2 regions of the Kocuria turfanensis genome follow, and region 1 is predicted to be linked to the other one. Evidence: predicted binding sites of a transcription regulator. Region 1 holds the regulator's gene; the other holds the start of a gene.
What was found. Region 1 encodes LexA, which represses DNA repair genes until DNA is damaged. Its sites were predicted from a motif close to TCGAACANNTGTTCGA; they were not measured.

Region 1 (10,271 bases):
CGAGCACGAGCAGCTGGGTGCCGTCCTTGACCGCCGCCACCGCCGCCCGGCGGACGTCGGTGGCCACGGGCCGGGCCTGGGGGTGCCAGGCGGCCAGGGCCGCGGTGGACGTGAACACCGGCAGCACCGGGCGGCCGTCGGCCGCCCGCAGGGACACGAGCGCCATGTCCGCCTCCTTGTCGGCCACGTGCCCGGAGGCGGTCACGGTCGAGGAGGAGACCTCGGCCACGACCGGCACGAACACCCGGGTGCGGGCCAGGGCGGCGACCACCGGCGACTCGTCCCCGGCGCCGGCCCGCAGGCCGGCGAGCGCGTCGAGGACCGCCGCGGCGGCGGCGCCGTCGTCGTCGGGGAACCGGTGGGTGTGGCTGGTGCCCTCCCCCAGGTTGCGCCCCGCCCAGGCCTGCCCGCCGGTGTCCTCCGTGCCGCCGGCGCTCGCGAGCTGGGCCGCGATGTGGGCGGGGAGTCGGCGCTCGGTCACCGCGCCGCCGGACGGCCCGCCACGTCGAGGGCCTCCCCGAGCGTGAACCGGCCCGCGTAGAGGGCCTTGCCCACGATGGCGCCCTCCACGCCGGAGGGCACGAGGGTGCGCAGGGCCGCGAGGTCGTCGAGGGAGGAGATGCCGCCGGAGGCGACCACCGGCTTGTCCGTGCGGGTGGCGACCTCCTTCAGCAGCTCGAGGTTGGGGCCCTTGAGGGTGCCGTCCTTGGTGACGTCGGTGACCACGTACCGGGCGCAGCCGTGCTCCTCGAGGCGGTCCAGGACCTCCCAGAGGTCACCGCCCTCCTCGGTCCAGCCGCGCGCGGCGAGCGTGGTGCCGCGCACGTCGAGGCCCACCGCGATGACCTCGCCGTGCTGGGCGATCACCTTCCCGGTCCACTCGGGGTTCTCCAGGGCGGCGGTGCCGAGGTTGATCCGGGCCGGGTCCAGGGACAGGGCCCGCTCCAGCGAGGCGTCGTCCCGGATGCCGCCGGACATCTCGACCTTCAGCTCCAGCTCGGCCGCGACGCGGCGCAGCACCTCGATGTTGTCCCCGCGGCCGAAGGCGGCGTCGAGGTCCACGAGGTGGATCCACTCCGCCCCGGCCTCCTGCCAGGCGAGCGCGGCCTCCAGGGGGTCGCCGTAGCCGGTCTCGGAGCCGGCCTCGCCCTGGACCAGGCGCACGGCCTGGCCGTCGGCGACGTCGACGGCGGGCAGCAGCTGCAGGCGGGGGGTCTCGCTCAGGGGCATGGGATCTCTTCCTTCTCGGGCTCCCGGGCGGCGCGGGGCCGTCCGGGGCTGCTCGGGTGGTGGAGCTGCTCGGGGAGCCGCTCCGGGTCGGGGACGTGCGGGACGGGCGGGCTCAGCGGGCCTGGAACCAGGAGTACCAGCCGTAGCCGATGAGCCCGGCGGCGACCAGGGCCAGGGCCACCACCGTCCAGGCCGGCATCCTCTGCCGGTGGAAGGAGATGGCGCCGCCGGCGACGAAGGCGCCGAGGACCATCACGACGACGGCGGCGCTCACGCGGCGTCGCCCTCCTGCTGGAGGGTCGGGCGCCCGGCCAGGGTGTCCCCGCCCAGGGGGTCCCCGGCCTTGAGGTGGTCCAGCCGGCCGGTCCGCGGGAGGGTGCCCAGCCAGTTGCGCAGCAGCTGGATGCCGGCCTCGGAGGACTTCTCCGGGTGGAACTGCGTGGCGCACAGCGCCCCGTTCTCCACGGCGGCGACGAACCGTCCCCCGTGCTCGGACCAGGTGACCTGCGGCGGCTTCATCTTCAGGATGTTCTGCGGGAAGTCCCACTCCTGCACCCCGTAGGAGTGCACGAAGTAGAACCGCTCGTCCTCGATGCCCCGGAACAGCACCGATCCCTCGGGCGGCTCGACGGTGTTCCAGCCCATGTGCGGGACCACGTCGGCCTTCAGCCGCTCGACGACGCCGGGCCACTCGCCCATGCCCTCGGTCTCCTGGCCGTGCTCGACGCCGGACTCGAACAGGACCTGCAGGCCCACGCAGATGCCCAGCACGGGGCGCCCGCCGGCGAGTCGGCGGCCGATCAGGCGCAGGCCGTCGACGGAGCGCAGGCCCTCCATCACCGCGGCGAAGGCGCCGACGCCCGGGACCACGAGCCCGTCCGCGTCCAGGACGGCCTGCGGGTCGGCGCTGAGCACCACGTCCGCTCCGGCGGCCTCGAGGGCGCGCACGGCCGAGCGGACGTTGCCCGCGCCGTAGTCGAGGACCGTGACGGTGGGGCGGGCGGCCGGCTCCGGCCGCGCGGACTGCTCCGGCATGCGATCTCCTTCCGCGCTCACAGGGCGCCCTTGGTCGAGGGGATGCCGCTGACCCGGGGGTCGGGCTCCACGGCCTGGCGCAGGGCCCGGGCCAGGGCCTTGAACTGTGCCTCGGCGATGTGGTGCGGGTCCCGGCCGGCCAGCAGCGTGATGTGCAGGCAGATCCCGGCGTGGTGGGCCAGGGACTCGAAGACGTGCTGGACCATCGAGCCGGTGAAGTGCCCGCCGATGAGGTGGTACTGCTGCCCCTCGGGCTCCCCGGTGTGCACCGCGTAGGGGCGCCCGGAGATGTCCACCACGGCGTTGGCCAGGGCCTCGTCCAGCGGGACGGTGGCCTCGCCGAAGCGGCGGATGCCGGCCTTGTCGCCCAGAGCCTGCCGCAGGGCGTCCCCGAGGACGATGGCCGTGTCCTCGACCGTGTGGTGGACGTCGATGTGGGTGTCGCCGGTGGCCCGGATCCGCATGTCGATCAGGGAGTGCTTCGACAGGGCGGTGAGCATGTGGTCGTAGAAGGGCACCGAGGTGTCGATGTCGTTGGCGCCCGTGCCGTCGAGGTCGATCTCGACGGACACCGAGGACTCGCTCGTGCGCCGCTCCAGGGAGGCGCGGCGGGGGGCACGGGTGCCGGTGGGGCTCTGGTCGGTCATGCGGGTGGAACTCCTCGCGGGCGCGGCGCGGCCGTCGACGGGCCGCGGGGTGGCCCGGGCCGCCCCGGGCGGGCGGGGCGTCGGGCCCGGTGGTTGTCTGCCTCCATGCTATCCGGGACGGGAGGCCCCGGCTCGCGGGGTCTCAGCCGGCGGAGACGATCCGCTCCATGCTGGTCAGGAAGGCGGTGGTCTCCTCCTCCGTGCCGGCGGTGACCCGCAGGTGGCCGGGGATCCCGACGTCGCGCACGAGCACCCCGTCCTCGAGCAGCGCCTGCCACATGGCCCGCGAGTCCGGCATCCCGCCGAAGAACACGAAGTTGGAGTCCGACGCCGCCGGTGCGAGCCCGAGCCGGCGCAGCTCCTCGACGATGCGGTCCCGCTGGCGCTTGATGTCCTCGACATTGGCCAGCAGCGCCTCCGAGTGGCGCAGGGCGGCCAGGGCGGTCGCCTGGGTGACGGCCGAGAGGTGGTAGGGCAGGCGCACGAGGCGGATCGCGTCCGCGACCTCGGGGGCCGCGGCGAAGTAGCCCAGCCGGGCGCCGGCGAGCGCGAAGGCCTTGCTCATGGTGCGGCTGACGATCAGGCGGGGCCGGCCCGCCAGCAGGGACAGCGCGGTGCCCGTGCCCCCGTGGGAGAACTCCGCGTAGGCCTCGTCCACGACCACGACGGCCCGGTGGGGCTCACCGGCCTCGTACACGGCCGTGACGACGTCCTCGTCCAGGGCCGTGCCTGTCGGGTTGTTGGGCGAGCAGAGGAAGACGACGTCGGGGCGGTGCCGGCGGACCTGCTCGGCCGCCGACTCCGCGGTGAGCCCGAAGTCCGCGGACCGCTCCCCCGCCACGAAACCGGTGTGCGTGCCCGCGGCCAGCAGCGGGTACATGGAGTAGGTCGGGACGAAGGTGAGCAGGGAGCGCCCGGGACCGCCGAAGGCCTGCAGGATCTGCTGCAGGATCTCGTTGGAGCCGTTGGCCGCCCAGAGGTTCTCCGCCCCCAGCCCGTGGCCCAGGTACGCGGCGAGCTCCTCCCGCAGGGCCGTGAACTCCCGGTCCGGGTACCGGTTGAGGGTCCAGGCCGCCGCGGTGACCTCCTCCACGATCGCGGTGTGCACGTCCGCCGGGACCGGGTGGGTGTTCTCGTTGGTGTTGAGGGCCACGGCGACGTCCAGCTGCGGGGCGCCGTAGGGGGCCTTGCCGCGCAGGTCGTCGCGCAGCGGGAGGGCGTTGAGTCGGTCCAGGTTCTGCGTCACCCGAACAGTTTAGACCTGCCCCCGGTGCCCGCCCGCGGGCCGGGGCGGGGCGGGCGGGTCAGTGGGTGGGTCAGTGGGCGGCGCCGAGCTCGATCAGCAGGACTCCGCCCATGATGAGCGCGATGCCCAGCACCATGACCCGGCTCAGGGGCTCACCGAAGAACAGGCGGCCCGCGACCGCGGTGAGCGCCACGCCCGCGGCGGCCCAGATGCCGTAGGCCACGCCCAGCCCCAGCCCGTGGCGCAGGGCCAGGGCGAGCAGCGTGAACGCGAGCAGGTAGCCGGTCACCACGGCGGCGTACCAGCGTCTGCGGCCCTCCGCGGCGACCCGCAGGGACAGGGTGGCGGCGACCTCGGTGAGGATCGCCCCGGTCAGGTAGAGCCAGGCCATCAGGCGCCGCCGTCCCGGGCGGCCCGGTGGGCGCCGACCTCCACGCACAGCACCCCGGCGACGACCAGGACGATGCCGGCGAGCACCAGCAGGGTCAGCGCCTCCCCGAAGACCAGGGCCGCCAGGAGGGCGGTGAGCGTCACGCCCGTCGCCGCCCAGATGCCGTAGGCCACGCCGACGGGCAGACCGCGGCGCAGCACCGCCGCGAGGAACACGAACGCGGCGCTGTATCCGGTGACCACGAGCAGGTACCAGCCGGGGTGCCCCAGGGCCGCCTTCAGGGCCAGTGAGGCGGCCACCTCGCTGCAGATCGCGGCACCCAGCAGCGGCCAGACGGTGCTCGCCCGGGTCCGGGGAGGCCGCCGGGGCTCACGGGCGGACACGGGGGGGCGGCGGGTTCCCGCGGTCGGGACGCGGGTGGAGGGCTCCGGTGCTCATGCCCCCGACCCTACCGATGCCGAGCGCGGCGCCGGGACGGGGTGCCCGGGGGCCGTCCCGGCGGGACGGGCCGCCGTTCAGGCGGCGGGGACCTCCAGGAGCTGGCCCGCCTGGAGGACGGAGCTGTCGAGGTCGTTGAGCTCCACGATCTCGTCCATGACGTCCCGCGGGTCGCGCTCCGGGTCGGCCAGCACGGCCAGGTCCCACAGGCTCTGCCCCGGGTGCACCGTGGCCTGCTCCGTCCCGGCGCCCGCGACGGGCTCGCTGGTGGCCGTGGCCGTGGACGGGACGAGGAAGATCACGGCCAGCACCACCAGGGCCGCGGAGCCGGCCAGGACGGGCAGGCCCAGCAGGACCAGGCGGCCCCGCCGGGTCAGCACCAGCGGAGCGCGGGAGGTCCCTGCCGACGGGCGGGCCCGGCGAGCCGCGCGGGCCGGGCCGCCGAGGGATCGGGGGCGGCGCGCGACGACGGCGCTGAGGGTGGCACTGGCACTCATGACATGAACTCCTTGACGTTCCCGCACGGGGCGGGCGATCTCGAACACCGGTCCGACCGGCGGCCCGTCCGGGCCTGCATGCGATCGAACATACTTTCGAATACCGATGACCCATGTCTAGCACGCGTCTGCGAAGGCTGTCGACACCGGGTCGTACATATGTTTGAAGACACACGGCGTGTCGCCTAGGCTGGGAGCACGTTCGGGCCTCGGGCCGGCACGCGTTCCGACTTCCCCCGGCTCCCTGCTGGCTGGACCCATCGAAGCACCCGGGTCCGACATCGGAACGGGGCCGGCGCGCACCGGAGGCACCACCAGCCGGACGCGAAAGGACGACGCTCCCATGGCTCAGCCCCCCACCCCCGAGGAGTCCCGCCCCCGGGCCGCGCGGTCCGGCGGCCGCCCCCGCGGCCGGGGTCTCAGCGTGCGCCAGCGCACCATCCTCGAGGCCATCCAGCGCTCCATCGCCGAGCACGGATATCCGCCGTCGATGCGCGAGATCGGCGACCTCGTGGGCCTGGCCTCGCTCTCCAGCGTCACCCACCAGCTCTCCCAGCTCGAGAAGCTGGGCTACCTGCGCCGGGACCCGAAGCGCCCCCGGGCGATGGAGGTGCTCACGCCCCTGCAGCTGCGCGACGCGGCCGCCCCGGAGACCCCGGAGGCCCCGCACGAGCCGGCGGACGCGCCCCGCGGCCCGCGCGCCGGTGCACCGGGCGGGGTGGCGGAGCTGTCCACCTCCGCGGACGTGACGATGGTGCCCCTGGTGGGGCACATCGCCGCCGGCGGGCCGATCACCGCCGAGCAGGACGTGGAGGACGTGCTGGCGCTGCCCCGCCAGCTGGTCGGCCACGGCGAGCTGTTCATGCTGCGGGTCAAGGGCGACTCGATGATCGACGCGGCCATCTGCGACGGCGACTGGGTCGTGGTCCGCCGGCAGAGCGCGGCCGACAACGGGGACATCGTGGCCGCCCTGCTCGACGACGAGGCCACGGTGAAGACCTTCCGCCAGCGCGACGGGCACACCTGGCTGCTCCCGCAGAACACGCGCTACGAGCCCATCCTCGGGGACCACGCCACGGTGATGGGCAAGGTCGTCTCGGTGCTGCGCAGCCTCTGACACCCGCCGTCCGGCACTCGCCGGCCGATCGGCCGGGCCCCGTGCCGTGTCCTGACCGGGTCAGGCCGTCGCCAGGCGCGTCAGGGCCCCGAGCACCACCGAGCGGTCCGTGGTGGTCCACAGCGGCGGCAGGGACCCCCGCAGGAACCCCCCGTAGCGGGCCGTGGCGATGCGGGAGTCCAGGATCGCCACGACGCCGCGGTCCCCGCCGGCGCGGATGAGCCGGCCGGCCCCCTGGGCCAGCCGCACGGCCGCGTGCGTCGCCGAGACGGACATGAAGCCGTTGCCCCCCGCCCGCTCGGCCGCCCGGCTGCGGGCCGTGGACAGCGGGTCGTCCGGGCGCGGGAACGGGATCCGGTCGATCATCACCAGCCGGCACGAGGCCCCCGGGACGTCGACGCCCTGCCACAGGCTCATCGTGCCGAAGAGGCTCGTGGCGGGGTCGTCGGTGAACTCCTGGACGAGTCCCGCCAGCGAGGACTCCCCCTGGCAGAGGATCGGCAGGTCGGTGCGCCCGCGCAGGGCCTCCGCGGCCTCCTCCGCCGCCCGGCGGGAGGAGAACAGGCCCAGCGCCCCGCCGCGCGAGGCCTCGAGCAGGGCGAGCATCTCCTCCAGCTGGGCCTCGGTCAGGCGCCGGCCCGGCTTCTCCAGGTGCTTGGCGAGGTAGAGGATCCCCTGTTTCGGGTAGTCGAAGGGGCTGCCCACGTCCACGCCCTCCCAGCGCGGGGCGCCCTCGCCGCGCAGCCCGAGGGCCCCGGCGGGGGCGTCGAAGGAGGAGCCGACGGACAGTGTCGCCGAGGTCAGCACCACGGTGCGGCCGTCGAAGAGGCCCTCCCGCAGGGTCCCGGCCACCGACAGCGGCGCGACGTGCAGGGTGGCCGGGTCGGTGTCCTCGGCGGGGACGTACCCGCGGCCGGGCTCCCACCCGCCCTGCCGCGAGATCCACAGCACCTCGCGGGAGTCTGCGGCGGCGAGGATGCGCTCGGCCAGCTCGAGCACGTCGCTGACGCGCGAGCGGGCCATCTGCCGTCCGGCGTCCCCGTCCTTCTCGCCCCCGGAGCCGCCCTTGGACTCGCTCATCACCGTGCGGGCGGCGTCCCGGATCTGGGTCACGGCCGCCGCCTGGGCGTCGTCGAGGCCCCGGTGCAGCAGCTCGGCGGGCGCGCCCAGCAGCGCGGCCTCCAGGTTGGCGGCACCGGCGGTGAGGGAGTCGGGGTTCGCGGCGGTGTGCTTGCGCGCGGAGGCGGCCGCCGCGCGCACCATGGCGGCGGAGAGCTGGCCGGTGACCGCCCCAGTGACCCGGTCCTGCAGCTCGTGGGCCTCGTCGATCACCACGACGTCGTGCTCGGGCAGGACCGTGATGCCCTCGAACGCGTTGATCGCGAGCAGGGCGTGGTTGGTGATCACGATGTCCGCCTCCCCGGCCCGCTGCTTGGCGAGCTCGGCGAAGCACTGCTCGACCAGGGGGCAGCTGCGGCCCAGGCACTCCTTGGCGGTCACGGAGACCTGGCGCCACGCCTTGTCGCTCACGCCCGGGAGCAGTTCGTCGCGGTCACCGGTGTCCGTGGCGCGCGCCCACTCCCGCAGGCGCTGGACCTCCTGGCCCAGCCGGCCGGGCTGCTCGGTGGCCTCCGGCTGCGCGGCGCCGGGGTGCGGGGCGGCGTCGGGCAGGGCGAAGAGCGCGCCGGGGTCGTCCTCGGACGGGTAGCCGCCCTCGAGCTTGTGCAGGCAGGCGTAGTTGCTGCGGCCCTTGAGCAGGGCGACGTCGACCTCGCGCTCGAGCTCCCCCTCCAGGGCGGCCAGCAGGCGGGGGACGTCCCGGCCCACGATCTGCGACTGCAGGGCGAGGGTCGCGGTGGCCACCACCACCGGCTTGTCCGCGTGCTGGGCGTGCGCCACGAGCGGGGCCAGGTAGGCGAGGGACTTGCCGGTGCCGGTGCCGGCCTGGACCAGCAGGTGCCGGCCGCGGTCGAGGGCCTCCGCGACCTTGGCGGTCATCAGCCGCTGCCCGTCCCGGACCTGCCCGCCCATCGCCGTGACGGCGGTGTCGAGCAGGCCCAGGGCGTCCTGGGCCCCGGGCAGGGTCTCCGGCCGGGTGCCGGAGACGTCCCGCCCGGACTCGTCGACGAATGCTGCGGGCACCGGCTCAGGCGCTCTCGGCGCCGAAGCCGGGCGCGTGCTCCGGGGCGAACTCCGCGAGCTCGGCCGCCAGGTCCTCGCGGACCTTCACCAGCAGGTGCGTGCCCTCGGGCAGGTGCTCGGTGCGCAGGATCTCCGCGTCCCAGTCGTGCAGCCGGCTGACGACGTCGCCGCGCTGGTACGGGACCAGCAGGTCCAGCACCGTCTCCGGGCGCGGGATGGACTCGCTGATCCGCTCCCGCAGCGCGTCGAGGCCCTCCCCGGTGCGGGCGGAGACCACCACGACGTTGCGCTCGCGCTGCCGGATCCGCTCGACCACGAAGGGGTCCGCGGCGTCGACCTTGTTGAGCACGATGATCTCCGGGATGTTCTGCGCGTCGATGTCGGTGAACACCTGGCGCACCGCCCGGATCTGGCCCTCGGGGTCCGGGTGGGAGGCGTCCACCACGTGCAGGATGAGGTCGGCGTCGGCGACCTCCTCCAGCGTGGAGCGGAACGCCTCCACGAGCTGGGTCGGCAGGGACCGCACGAAGCCGACCGTGTCCGAGAGCGTGTAGCCGATCCCGTCCGGGGTCTGCGCGCGGCGGACCGTGGGGTCCAGGGTCGCGAACAGCGCGTTCTCCACGAGCACCCCGGCGTCCGTGAGCCGGTTGAGCAGCGAGGACTTGCCCGCGTTGGTGTAGCCGGCGATCGCCACGGAGGGCACCGAGTTGCGGCGGCGGTTGAGCCGCTTGGTCTCCCGGGCCGGCTTCATGGCGGCGATCTCGCGGCGCAGCTTGGCCATCCGCGTGCGGATCCGGCGGCGGTCCAGCTCGATCTTGGTCTCACCGGGCCCGCGGGAGCCGATGCCCTCACCGGCGGCCGCACGGCCACCGGCCTGGCGGGACAGGGACTCGCCCCAGCCGCGCAGGCGCGGGAGCAGGTACTCGAGCTGGGCGAGCTCGACCTGCGCCTTGCCCTCCTTGGACTTGGCGTGCTGGGCGAAGATGTCGAGGATCAGACCGGTGCGGTCGATGACCTTGACCTTGACGACGTCCTCCAGCCCGCGCCGCTGGGACGGGGCCAGCTCGGAGTCCACGATGACGGTGTCGGCGCCGGTGGCGGCGACGATGTCGCGCAGCTCCTTGGCCTTGCCGGAGCCCAGGAACGTGGCGGGGTCGGGCTTGAGCCGGCGCTGGACGATGCCGTCCAGCACCTCGGAGCCGGCGGTCTCGGCGAGCGCGGCGAGCTCCCGCAGGGAGTTCTCCGCCTCCTCGAGCGTGCCCTCGGTCCAGAGCCCGGCCAGGACCACGCGCTCGAGGCGCAGCTGGCGGTACTCGAGCTCCGTGACGTCCTCGAGCTCGGTGGACAGGCCCCCGACCCGGCGCAGGGCGCGGCGCTCGTCGAGGTCCTGCTGCTCGCCGTCGTGCTGCGAGTGCTCCTGGCCGCTGTCGGCCAGTTCGCGGGCGCGGCCGGTCAGGAGGCCGCTCCCGGCGGCCCCGGAGTCCTCGGACCGGCGGTCGGCGCGCTCTCCGGCGTCGGCCTCCCGGGC
Region 2 (10,271 bases), 700 kb from region 1:
CACGCAGCGGATCGCCCAGGCCGTGGCCCTGGCTGCGGCCGTGCGCTACCTGCAGGGCGTCGGCATGGAGCGCGTCGCCGCCCACGAGCGGGAGCTGGGGCAGCGGCTGGCCGCCGGACTCGCCCAGCTCGAGGGGGTCCGGCTGATCGGCCCGCCCCCGGGGGCCGACCGGGTGGGGCTGGCCGCGGTGGACGTGGCGGGGGTGCACGCCCACGACGTCGGCCAGGTCCTCGACGTCGCGGGAGTGGCTGTGCGGGTGGGCCACCACTGCGCCCAGCCGCTGCACCGGGCCCTGGGGCTGACCGCGACCACCCGGGCCAGCGGCTACCTCTACACCACCACCGCCGACGTGGACCGGTTCCTGGCCGAGCTGGCCGGGGTCCGCGCCTACTTCGGCGTGGCAGGCTGATCCCGTGCGCACCGACCCCGTGCGCTTCGAGCCCATGCGCTTCGAGCCCATGCGCTTCGACCCCATGCGCTTCGACCCCATGAGCACCGCACCGGACCGACCGAGGAGACGACGATGAGCGCGCTGGACGGGCTGTACCAGGAGGTCATCCTGGACCACGCCAAACGGCGCTCCGGGAAGGGCCTGGCCGACCCGGCCCCCGGTCACGCCGTGGGCGAGTCGCACCAGTACAACCCCACGTGCGGGGACGAGATCACCGTGCGCGCCGAGCTGGCCCCGGCGCCCCCGGGCACGGAGGGCACGGAGCCGGTGGTGCAGCGGATCACCTGGGAGGGCGAGGGCTGCTCGATCTCCATGGCCGCGGCCTCCGTGCTGGCCGAGACCGCCCCGGGCCTGACACGGGCCGAGCTGCTGGCGCTGATCGGGGCGTTCCGGGAGCTGCTGCGCTCCCGCGGCACCGTGGAGCCGGACGAGGAGGTCCTCGGCGACGCCGCCGCCTTCGCCGGGGTCTCCCGGTTCGCGGCCCGGGTCAAGTGCGCGATGCTCGGCTGGGTCGCCGCCGAGGAGGCCGTGGGCCGGACCGGGTGAGCCGCGGCGGCCCCGGAATTCCTCTCCCGCCGCGGCGGTTGAGCCGGACATGCCCCTCTCCGACGTCGCCCTGTCCCTGCTCGACCGCGCCAGCACCCGGCGCGGGTCCACGGAGGCCGAGGCGCTCGCCCGCGTGCTGGACCGGGCGCAGCGGGCGGAGGAGCTGGGCTACCACCGGTTCTGGGTGGCCGAGCACCACGGGGTGCCCGGCATCGCGGGCTCCGCGCCGGCGGTGCTGATGGCCGCGGCCGCGGCCCGCACCCGCCGCATCAGGATCGGCTCGGGCGGGGTCATGCTGCCCAACCACCAGCCGCTCGTGGTCGCCGAGCAGGCCGCCACCCTCCAGGCCCTGCACCCCGGCCGGATCGACCTCGGGGTGGGCCGCTCGCTCGGGTTCACCGCCGCGGTCCGGGACGCCCTGCGCACGGGCAAGGAGGCCGCGGACCGCTTCGGGGCCGACCTCGCCGAGCTGCTCGCCCACCTCTCCGGCACCGCCGCCGTGACCGCCCGCCCGCGCGACCACGCCGCGACCCCGGTCTTCGTGCTGGCCACCGGCGCCGGGGTGGACGTCGCGGCGCGGGCCGGGCTCGCCGTGGTGCTCGGCGGGCCGGCCCTGTTCCGTCCGGGCCCGGAGGGCGCCACCGCGGTGCTGGAGCGCTACCGGGAGCGGTTCCGCCCGTCGTCGTGGTGGCCGCAACCGTACGTGGTGGTCTCGGCGAACGTTGCGGTGGCGGGCACCCGGGAGGCCGCGCGGCGGCTGCTCCTGCCCGAAGCCCGCGCCCTGGCCGTCTCCCGGACGCGGGGCGAGTTCCCGCCCCTGGAACCGGCGGGACCGGCGGACCCGCAGGCGCTCCCGGACCGGGAGCGGCGCCTGGTGGAGGAGTCCCTGGCGGCCTCGGTGCACGGCACCGCCCCGGAGGTCCGGGCGGGCCTGGAGCGGCTGGTCGCCCGGACCGGGGCGGACGAGCTCCTGGTGACCGGCGGCGCGTACGACCTCGAGGCCCAGGCGGAATCCGACCGCCGGCTCGCCGCGCTGTTCGCCCTCCGCCCGCGCTGAACGCCGCGGCGCCGAGTCCCCCGCGCCGCACCCGGCGACGGCGCCCCACGGCGCCGGATCCCCGGTGATCCACCCTGTTGCGCCGAGTCCCCCCTGTGCGCGCAGATCCCCCCGTCCGATCGGGGGGATCTGCGAGGACAGGGGGGACTCGGCGGTGCGGACCGGTGGGAGTGGGGGACTCGGCGGTGCGGACCGGCGGGAGTGGGGGACTCGGTGCCGGGTGCGGGGCGGGTGGGGGCACACGGGGGTGCGGATAGAGTGGGCGGGTGCAGAAACTGCTCGTGCTCGCCGCCCACCCGCTGGAGACCAAGTACTTCCCGGACGACATCGACCTGGTCCTGATCGGCGTCGGGATGTCGGCGGCGGCGGTGCGCACCACCGAGGCGGTGCTCACCCGCTGCCCGGACCCCGCGCGGCGGGCGGAGCTGACGGTGCTCAACATCGGCAGCGCCGGGGCGCTGCGGGACGGGCTGCACGGGGTGCACGAGCCCTCCCGGATCATCAACCGGGACGTGGACGAGCAGCTGCTGCGCGCGGCCGGGATCCCCGTGGACAACGTCATCGAGCTCGGCGGCACCGGCCCGGTCCTCGCCACCGGGGACTCGTTCGTGGCCGGCGGACCCGCCCGGGACGCCCTGGCCGCCCGGGCCGACCTCGTGGACATGGAGGGCTGGGCGATCGCGGTGGCCTGCCGGCACCTGGGCGTGCGGCTGCGGATGGTCAAGCACGTCTCCGACGCCGCCGACGAGGCCGCGCTCGCGTGGGCCGAGAAGGTCGAGGTCAGCGCGGTGGCCCTGGGGCAGTGGTTCCGCGCCAGCGGCATCGCCGCGCGCTGACCCGCGACTAGACTGGGATCCAGCATGAAACTACTCCGCCAGCGCGAGTCCCTGGGCGCCCAGCAGGACTACGAGAGCGCCATGACCCTCCTCGCCGACGTCCGCCGCAGCGGTCCCGTGCTGCGCCTCTACGAACCGGCGCCCACGGTCGCCTTCGGCCGCCGGGACGAGCTGCGCCCGGGCTTCGCCGACGCCGCCCGGGCCGCCCGCGAGAGCGGCTTCGAGCCCCTGGTCCGGCGGGTGGGCGGGCGCGCGGCGGCCTACCACGGCGGGTGCCTGATCGTGGACCACCTCGAGGCGGCCGAGGACCCGACCACGGGCATCCAGGACCGCTACCGCCTGTTCGGGGACATGCTCGTGGCGGCCCTGGAGGAGCTCGAGGTCGAGGCCGACGTCGGGGAGATCCCCGGCGAGTACTGCGCCGGGGAGCACAGCGTGCACGGGACGCACCCGGCGTCGTCGTCGACCCCGGGCCGGAAGGTGAAGCTGGCCGGCACCGCCCAGCGGGTGGTCGCGGGCGCCTGGTACTTCAGCACCGTGCTGGTGATCGAGCAGTCCGAGCCCATCCGCTCGGTGCTCACCGACGTCTACGCCGCCCTGGACCTGGAGTGGGACCCCGCGACCGCCGGGGCCGTGGACGACCTGCGCCCGGGCACCACCGTGGCCGACGTCGAGCGCGGGATCCGCAAGGTGTACGGCATGTACTCCGAGTACCTGGGATACGGGCCGCTCACCGACTGAGTCCCGGCCGCGCGCCGGGCAGACCGAGGAGGCAGCAGATGTGCGGACGCTACGTCATCGCCCGGGCCGTGGGCGACCTCGTGGCCGAGACCGGGGCCGTCCCGGACGAGAGCCTCGGCGAGGCCGACTCCGAGCGGCTGCGGGCCAACTGGAACACCGCGCCCACCACCGACGTGCCCATCGTCCTGGAGCGCCTGGCGGGCGGGGACGGCCGGGACGACGGCGGGGAGCTGGTCCGCGAGCTGCACGTGGCCCGCTGGGGACTGGTCCCGGGCTGGGCCAAGGACCCCGCGGTCGGGTCGAAGATGTTCAACGCCCGGTCGGAGACCGTCCTGGAGAAGCCGTCCTTCCGCAAGGCGGTCCGCGCCCGCCGCTGCGCGGTCCCCGCCAACGGCTACTACGAGTGGAAGCGCGAGCCGGGCCCCGGCAAGGGCGGGCGCAAGCAGCCCTACTACGTCCACCCGGCCGACCCGGACGAGACCATCTGGTTCGCCGGGATCTACGAGTGGTGGCGGGTGCCCGAGGGCGCGGAGCTGCACTCGGCGGCCCTGCAGCCCGGCCGGGACGGCGGGGACAGCACGTGGCTGCTGTCCTGCTCGATCCTCACCACCGACTCCCCGGAGCCCTCCGCCGAGCACCCCGTGCTCACGGAGCTGCACGGGCTGCACGACCGGATGCCGATCCCGCTGGCCCCCGAGCACGTCGACGACTGGCTGCGCCCGGGGGAGGACGACGCCCCGCAGCTGGTGGACCTGGTGCGGGCCGAGGCGCACCGGACGGCCGCCCGGTGGGTGCTCGACCCGGTGGACCCGGCCGTCGGCAACGTGCGCAACAACTCCCCGGAGCTCGTCCTCCCGCAGCGGAGCCTGTTCTGAGCGCCGGGGAGGCCCTCCGCCGGGTCCGCGACTTCGTGCGGGCCCACGGCGGCGGGGTCGTGGCGACCAACAGCGGCACCGGCTGCCCCGAGTCCGCGTGGATCAACCTCGCGGCCCACGAGGACGGGCGGCTGGTCTTCGGCACGAACGAGCGCAGCCGCAAGTACGCGAACCTGCGGGCCGACCCCCGGGTCTCCCTGGTGGTGGTCTCGGGGGACGGCCAGGAGTTCCAGCTCGAGGGGCGCGCCGCGGTGCTCGAGGGCCCTGCGGCGCAGGACGCCGGCGAGCTGCTGGAGTCCCGTCACCCGGGCGCCACGGGCAAGGACAGCACCCGGCTCGTGGCCGTGCGCCTGCACTGGGCCCGGTTCGTGGACGTCGCGGCCGACCCCCCGGTCCGGGAGGACCTCACGCTGTGAGCCCGGCCCCGCCGGGGCTCAGACGTAGTCCGTCTCGTAGTCCGTCTCGGGGACCCAGCGGTTGAAGTCGAGCGTCAGGTACAGCGCGAGCGCCGCCGCGTTGTCCTCCGCGATGCGCAGGCTCACCTGGTCGTAGCCGTGGTCGTAGAGGGTGCTCATGGCGCAGCGCACCAGCTGCTCGGCCAGGCCCTGCCGGCGGCGGGAGGCCGCGGTGAACAGCTCGAAGATGTAGGGGGCGTCGGGCAGGTCCTCGCCGACGCGCCGGGCCAGGACCAGGGCCGCGGCCACGATGGTCCCGTCGTCGTCCACCACCACCGGCGAGGCCTCGGGCAGGAAGGGCCCGTACTCGCCGTCGAAGACGCCCCGGATCACCGTGCGCGCCTCCTCGAGGCTGGAGACCCCGCCCTGCTCGTAGGAGGAGTAGTAGAGCTGGGCGAGACTCTCGGCGTCCTCCGGGGTGGCCGGTCGCAGGGACACGGCAGGAGTCCTGGTGTTCTCCGTCGTGTGGGCGATCAGCGTGATGGTTCCGGTCATGGAGGCCTCCGTGATGTCGGCGCCGGGTGCTCCGGCGTGGGTCGGGCGAGGGGACAGGGGACGACCCGGGGGGTCTCGCGGGGCAAGCCCTCCGTGCTTTCAGCGTATCCATTTCGCCGGTCTTGTCCATGCTTCCCCGCCGCTCCCCGGCGCACCCGGAGCGCGGGGCAGGGCGGTGACCGGCCCGCGCGGAAGCGGCCACCGCCGGGGAACAGGTGTTCCGTCGAAGCTGTCCGGAGGGTTAGCCTGTCGTACAGGTGTTCTAGCTTCCAGAGGACAGGGCGCGCCGCACGGCGGGCGCCGGGACCGAGGAAGGGAGGGGCCGTCGTGGGCTTTCTGACGGAGGGCGTCGAGGTGGACTGCGACGCCGGCGGCGTGCCGGTGACCGTGCGCTGGCGCGGACGGGGCTACCGGGTGGCGCAGGACCCCGTGCGCTGGTACGAGCGCCGGGCGTGGTGGGCCGAGGACGCCCGGCTGCCCAAGGACCGCGGGATCGGGGCGGTGGACCAGCAGATGTGGCGGGTCCAGGTCCAGCTCACCGTCCGCTCGGAGCTGCTGACCCTCGAGCTCGTCCACACCCTCGACACCGGTCGCTGGCGGCTGCTGGCGGCCACCAGCGCCTCGGGGACCCAGGTGGTGCGCTGCGCCTAGGGGCGCCGGCCACCGCGCCCCGGGCGCATAGGATCGGAGTGCAGGGCCCGCCCGCCGCGCGCGGGGGAGCCCGGAGGCGCAGCACCCGCGGCACAGAAAGGCGGCACCCGTGAGACTCGGCACCGTGCGACGCAACGGCACCACCCAGGCCTTCCGCCAGGAGGCGGGGGAGACCGTCTACCTGCCCGTCCCCGACGTCGGGGCCCTCCTCGCCGGGGGCGACCTGCGGCTGGCCGGGGAGCCGGGTCCCGCGCCCGCCCCGGAGGAGCTGGCGGCGCCCGTGCTGCGCCCCGGCAAGATCCTGTGCGCGGGGCTCAACTACTACGACCACGCGGAGGAGGTCGGCCAGGAGATCCCGGAGCACCCCACGATCTTCGCGAAGTACGCCACCGCGCTGATCGGCCCCACCGACCCCATCGCCATGCCGGAGGAGTCCGAGAAGATCGACTGGGAGGCCGAGCTGACCGCGGTGATCGGCTCGCCCCTGCGCCACGCCACGCCGGAGCAGGCCCGCGCCGCCATCGCCGGGTACACGATCATGAACGACATCTCGGTGCGGGACTGGCAGGGCCGGACCTCCGAGTGGTTCCAGGGCAAGAACTTCGACCGCACCACCCCGGTGGGGCCCGTGGTCGTGACCCCGGACGAGGTCGACCCCGAGGCGGGGCTGGCCATCCGCTGCAGCGTCGACGGCGTGCTCCACCAGGACTCGGGCACCGACCGGATGATCTTCTCCGCCGTGGCGCTGGTCGAGTACCTCAGCCGGTTCCTGACCCTCGAGCCCGGGGACCTCGTGGCCTGCGGCACCCCCGCCGGGGTGGGCCTGGCCAAGAAGCCCCGCCGGATCTGGTTGCGCGACGGCCAGGAGGTCGTCACCGAGATCGAGGGCATCGGGCAGCTGCGCAACGTCTGCACCCCCGCCGAGGAGCTCCTGACCCGGAGCTCCTGACCCGGGCTGGCCGTCCGGGCCGGCCGACGGCACCCATCCCGACCCCGACCCCGACCCCGACCCCGACCGGAGGGCCCCATGGCGACCATCGGCTTCCACGCCTCCCACGAGCAGATCCCGCCCGAGCAGCTGCTGCGCGACGTCCGGCACGCCGAGCAGGCCGGCTTCGGCGCCGCCATGTGCTCCGACCACCTGGAGCCGTGGTCCCCGCGCCAGGGCCACTCCGGCTTCGCCCTGTCCTGGCTGGGCGCGGCGCTGGCCACCACGGCGCTGCCGTTCGGGTTCGTGCACGCCCCGGGCCGGCGCTACCACCCCGTGGTCACCGCCCAGGCCACTGCCACCCTCGCCCGCATGTTCCCCGGCCGGCTCTGGGCCGCCCTGGGCAGCGGGCAGCGGCTCAACGAGCGCCCGGTCAGCCCGGAGTGGCCGGAGAAGGAGCAGCGCCAGCAGTTCCTCGAGGCGAGCTTCGACGTCGTCCGCCGCCTGCACGCGGGGGAGGAGGTCAGCCACCGCGCACCGCTGCACGCCGACCGCGCCCGGGTCTGGGACCCCCCGGAGGTCGCCCCGCCCCTGCTGGTGGCCGCCCTCACCCCGGCCACCGTCCGCCGCTTCGCCCCCGTGGCCGACGGGTTCATCACCGTCAACCAGCCCCTCGAGGACCTGCGCCGGATGCTCGGGACCTGGCGCGAGGCCGGCGGCACCGGGCGGACCGCCCTGCAGGTGCACCTGAGCTGGGCGCCCTCCCTGGAGCAGGCCCGGGCGATCGCCTTCGACCAGTGGCGCACCAACGTCTTCGACCCCGTCACCATGGCCGAGCTCGCCTCCCCGCAGGACTACCAGCGCAAGGCGGTCCAGCAGGACGTCGGGGACGAGCAGATCGCCGGGGCGGTCAACGTCTCCGCCGACCTCGGCCGGCACGCGCAGTGGCTGCACGAGTACGCCGAGCTCGGCTTCGACGAGATCCACCTGCACCACGTGGGACAGGAGCAGGCGTCCTTCCTCGACGCCTTCGGGGACGCCGTGCTGCCCCAGTTCGCCGGGGCGTGATCCGCCCGCCCCGCACCGGCGTTTGCAATTGACTTAAGTTCGAACACATATTCGAATACCGGTGTGAGCTTTCCGCACCTGCACGTCGCCACCGCCTTCAGCGCCCACTACGGGGTGAGCCGGCCCTCCGTCCTCGTCGCCGCGGCGGCCGCGGACGGCGCGGAGGTGCTCGCCTGCACCGACCGGGACGGGCTCTACGGCGCGGTCAAGCACCTGGGCGCGTGCCGGGAGCACGGCATCGACCCCGTCCTGGGCGTCGACCTCGCCCTGTACGGTCCCGGGCGCGAGCGCGTCCTCGGCCGCGTGCTGGTCCTCGCCGCCGGCGGGACCGCCGGTGCCGGCTACGCCGCCCTGTGCCGGCTCGTCTCCGCCGCCCACGCCGGCGGCGGCCCGCCCGGGGTGGACCCGGACCAGATCGCCGCCCACGCCGTCCGCCCCGGGTGCACGGGCCCCCTGCTGAGCGTGCTGCTCGGGCCGGCCTCCGACGTCGGGCAGGAGCTTGCCGCCCGCCGCTACCGCGCCGGCCGCGCCGCCCTGGCCCGCTGGCGGGCCCGGCTGCCGGCGGAGGCGCTCGCCGTGGAGGTGGTCACCCACCTGGCCGCCCCCGGCACCGCGTGCAGCACCTCCCACGCGGCCCGGCTGCTGCGCGCCGCCGTCGAGGCGGGGCTGACCCCCGTGCTGACCAACGCGGTGCGCTACGCCACCCCCGCCGAGGCGGCGACCGCCGACGTCCTCGACGCCGCCCGCGCCCTCACCCCGCTCGAGGCCCTCGGCCGGGCCGGTCCGTCCGGCGGCGGGGGCGCCGCCGACCGTCGGGCGCCCCCGACGGAGCCGCTGCAGCCCAACGGCCAGGGCTGGCTCAAGTCCACCCGGCAGATGCGCTCGCTGGCCGCGGAGGTCGCCCGGGCCGCCGACCTCGGGGTCGCCGGCGCCACGGCCCTGCTGGCGGGCACCCAGCGGATCGCCGACCGGAGCCGCCTGGACCCGGTGGCCGACTGCGGCTGGGGGCGCCCGGTGGTGCCCGAGGCCTCCGTGCTGGGCCTGCGGCGCCCGGCGCCCGCGGAGCTGCGGGCCCGCTGCGAGGCCGGCCTGGCGCGGCGCTACCCGGGCCGCCGGGCGGGCCCGGCGGTGCGGTCCCGGCTGGACCGGGAGCTGGGGGTGATCGGGGAGCTGGGCTTCGCCTCCTACTTCCTCACCGTGGCCGAGGTCTCCGCGATGATCGGGGCGATGGGCGTCCGGCACGCCGCCCGCGGCTCCGGGGTCTCCTCGCTCGTCAACTACCTGCTCGACGTCTCCCAGGTGGACCCCCTGGAGCACGACCTGCTCTTCGAGCGCTTCCTCTCGCCCGACCGCTCGACCCTGCCGGACATCGACATCGACGTCGAGTCCGCCCAGCGCCACCGCGTCTACCGGGAGATCTTCGACCGCTTCGGCGCCGAGCGGGTGAGCCTCATGAGCATGCAGAACGCCTACCGGGCCCGCGGCGCCGTCCGGGACGCGGGGCTGGCGCTCGGACTGGACCCCGAGACCGTGGACACGGTGGCCAAGCAGCTGTGGCACCTGCCGGCCTCGGCCCTGCGCGAGACCCTCGCCCGCCAGCCGGAGCTGCGGGAGTTCGCCGAGCAGGTGTCCCGGGAGAAGCAGCTGGACCTGCTCGTGGACCTCACCGAGCGCCTGGACCGCCTGCCCCGGCACATCTCCATGCACCCGTGCGGGGTGATCCTGGGGGACCGCTCCCTCCTGGACCGCACCCCGGTGCAGGCCGGCGGGGCCGGGATGCCGATGAGCCAGTTCGACAAGCACGACATGGACCCCATGGGCATGCTCAAGCTCGACGTCCTCGGCGTGCGGATGCAGTCCGCCCTCGCCCACGCCGTCGAGGAGGTGGCCCGCATCCATCCCGGACGGCCCCGCCTGGACCTGGAGTCCGTCCCCGTCGACGACGAGGCCACGTTCGAGCTCATCCGCTCGACCCACACCCTGGGCTGCTTCCAGATCGAGTCCCCGGGCCAGCGCGAGCTCATCGGCAAGATGGCGCCGACGAGCTTCGGCGACCTCGTCGTGGACATCTCCCTCTTCCGCCCCGGCCCCATGCACTCGGACATGGTCCGGCCCTATCTGGAGCACCGCCACGGCTGGTCCCGGCCCGTCACCGTCCACCCGCGCCT

Region 2: a site for LexA is predicted at 5,706-5,721, ahead of AYX06_RS03010 (DUF6504 family protein). Genes of this name have one in related genera too.

What each region holds. Positions count from the first base shown of each region.
Region 1 covers NZ_CP014480.1:3,699,028-3,709,298, reverse strand. The annotation lists gene AYX06_RS16905 (SseB family protein) at 1-481, opposite strand, end outside; gene priA (bifunctional 1-(5-phosphoribosyl)-5-((5-phosphoribosylamino)methylideneamino)imidazole-4-carboxamide isomerase/phosphoribosylanthranilate isomerase PriA) at 478-1,230, opposite strand; gene AYX06_RS20295 (hypothetical protein) at 1,343-1,504, opposite strand; gene hisH (imidazole glycerol phosphate synthase subunit HisH) at 1,501-2,265, opposite strand; gene hisB (imidazoleglycerol-phosphate dehydratase HisB) at 2,283-2,912, opposite strand; gene AYX06_RS16885 (histidinol-phosphate transaminase) at 3,055-4,158, opposite strand; gene AYX06_RS16880 (DMT family transporter) at 4,229-4,549, opposite strand; gene AYX06_RS16875 (DMT family transporter) at 4,549-4,932, opposite strand; gene AYX06_RS16870 (LysM peptidoglycan-binding domain-containing protein) at 5,065-5,484, opposite strand; gene lexA (transcriptional repressor LexA) at 5,909-6,601, shown strand; gene AYX06_RS16860 (ATP-dependent DNA helicase) at 6,662-8,743, opposite strand; gene hflX (GTPase HflX) at 8,748-10,271, opposite strand, start outside.
Region 2 covers NZ_CP014480.1:658,901-669,171, reverse strand. The annotation lists gene AYX06_RS03050 (aminotransferase class V-fold PLP-dependent enzyme) at 1-409, shown strand, start outside; gene sufU (Fe-S cluster assembly sulfur transfer protein SufU) at 524-997, shown strand; gene AYX06_RS03040 (MsnO8 family LLM class oxidoreductase) at 1,047-2,054, shown strand; gene AYX06_RS03035 (nucleosidase) at 2,321-2,890, shown strand; gene AYX06_RS03030 (lipoate--protein ligase family protein) at 2,915-3,631, shown strand; gene AYX06_RS03025 (SOS response-associated peptidase) at 3,670-4,506, shown strand; gene AYX06_RS03020 (pyridoxamine 5'-phosphate oxidase family protein) at 4,503-4,922, shown strand; gene AYX06_RS03015 (GNAT family N-acetyltransferase) at 4,941-5,456, opposite strand; gene AYX06_RS03010 (DUF6504 family protein) at 5,784-6,107, shown strand; gene AYX06_RS03005 (fumarylacetoacetate hydrolase family protein) at 6,217-7,056, shown strand; gene AYX06_RS03000 (TIGR03885 family FMN-dependent LLM class oxidoreductase) at 7,135-8,103, shown strand; gene AYX06_RS02995 (DNA polymerase III subunit alpha) at 8,167-10,271, shown strand, end outside.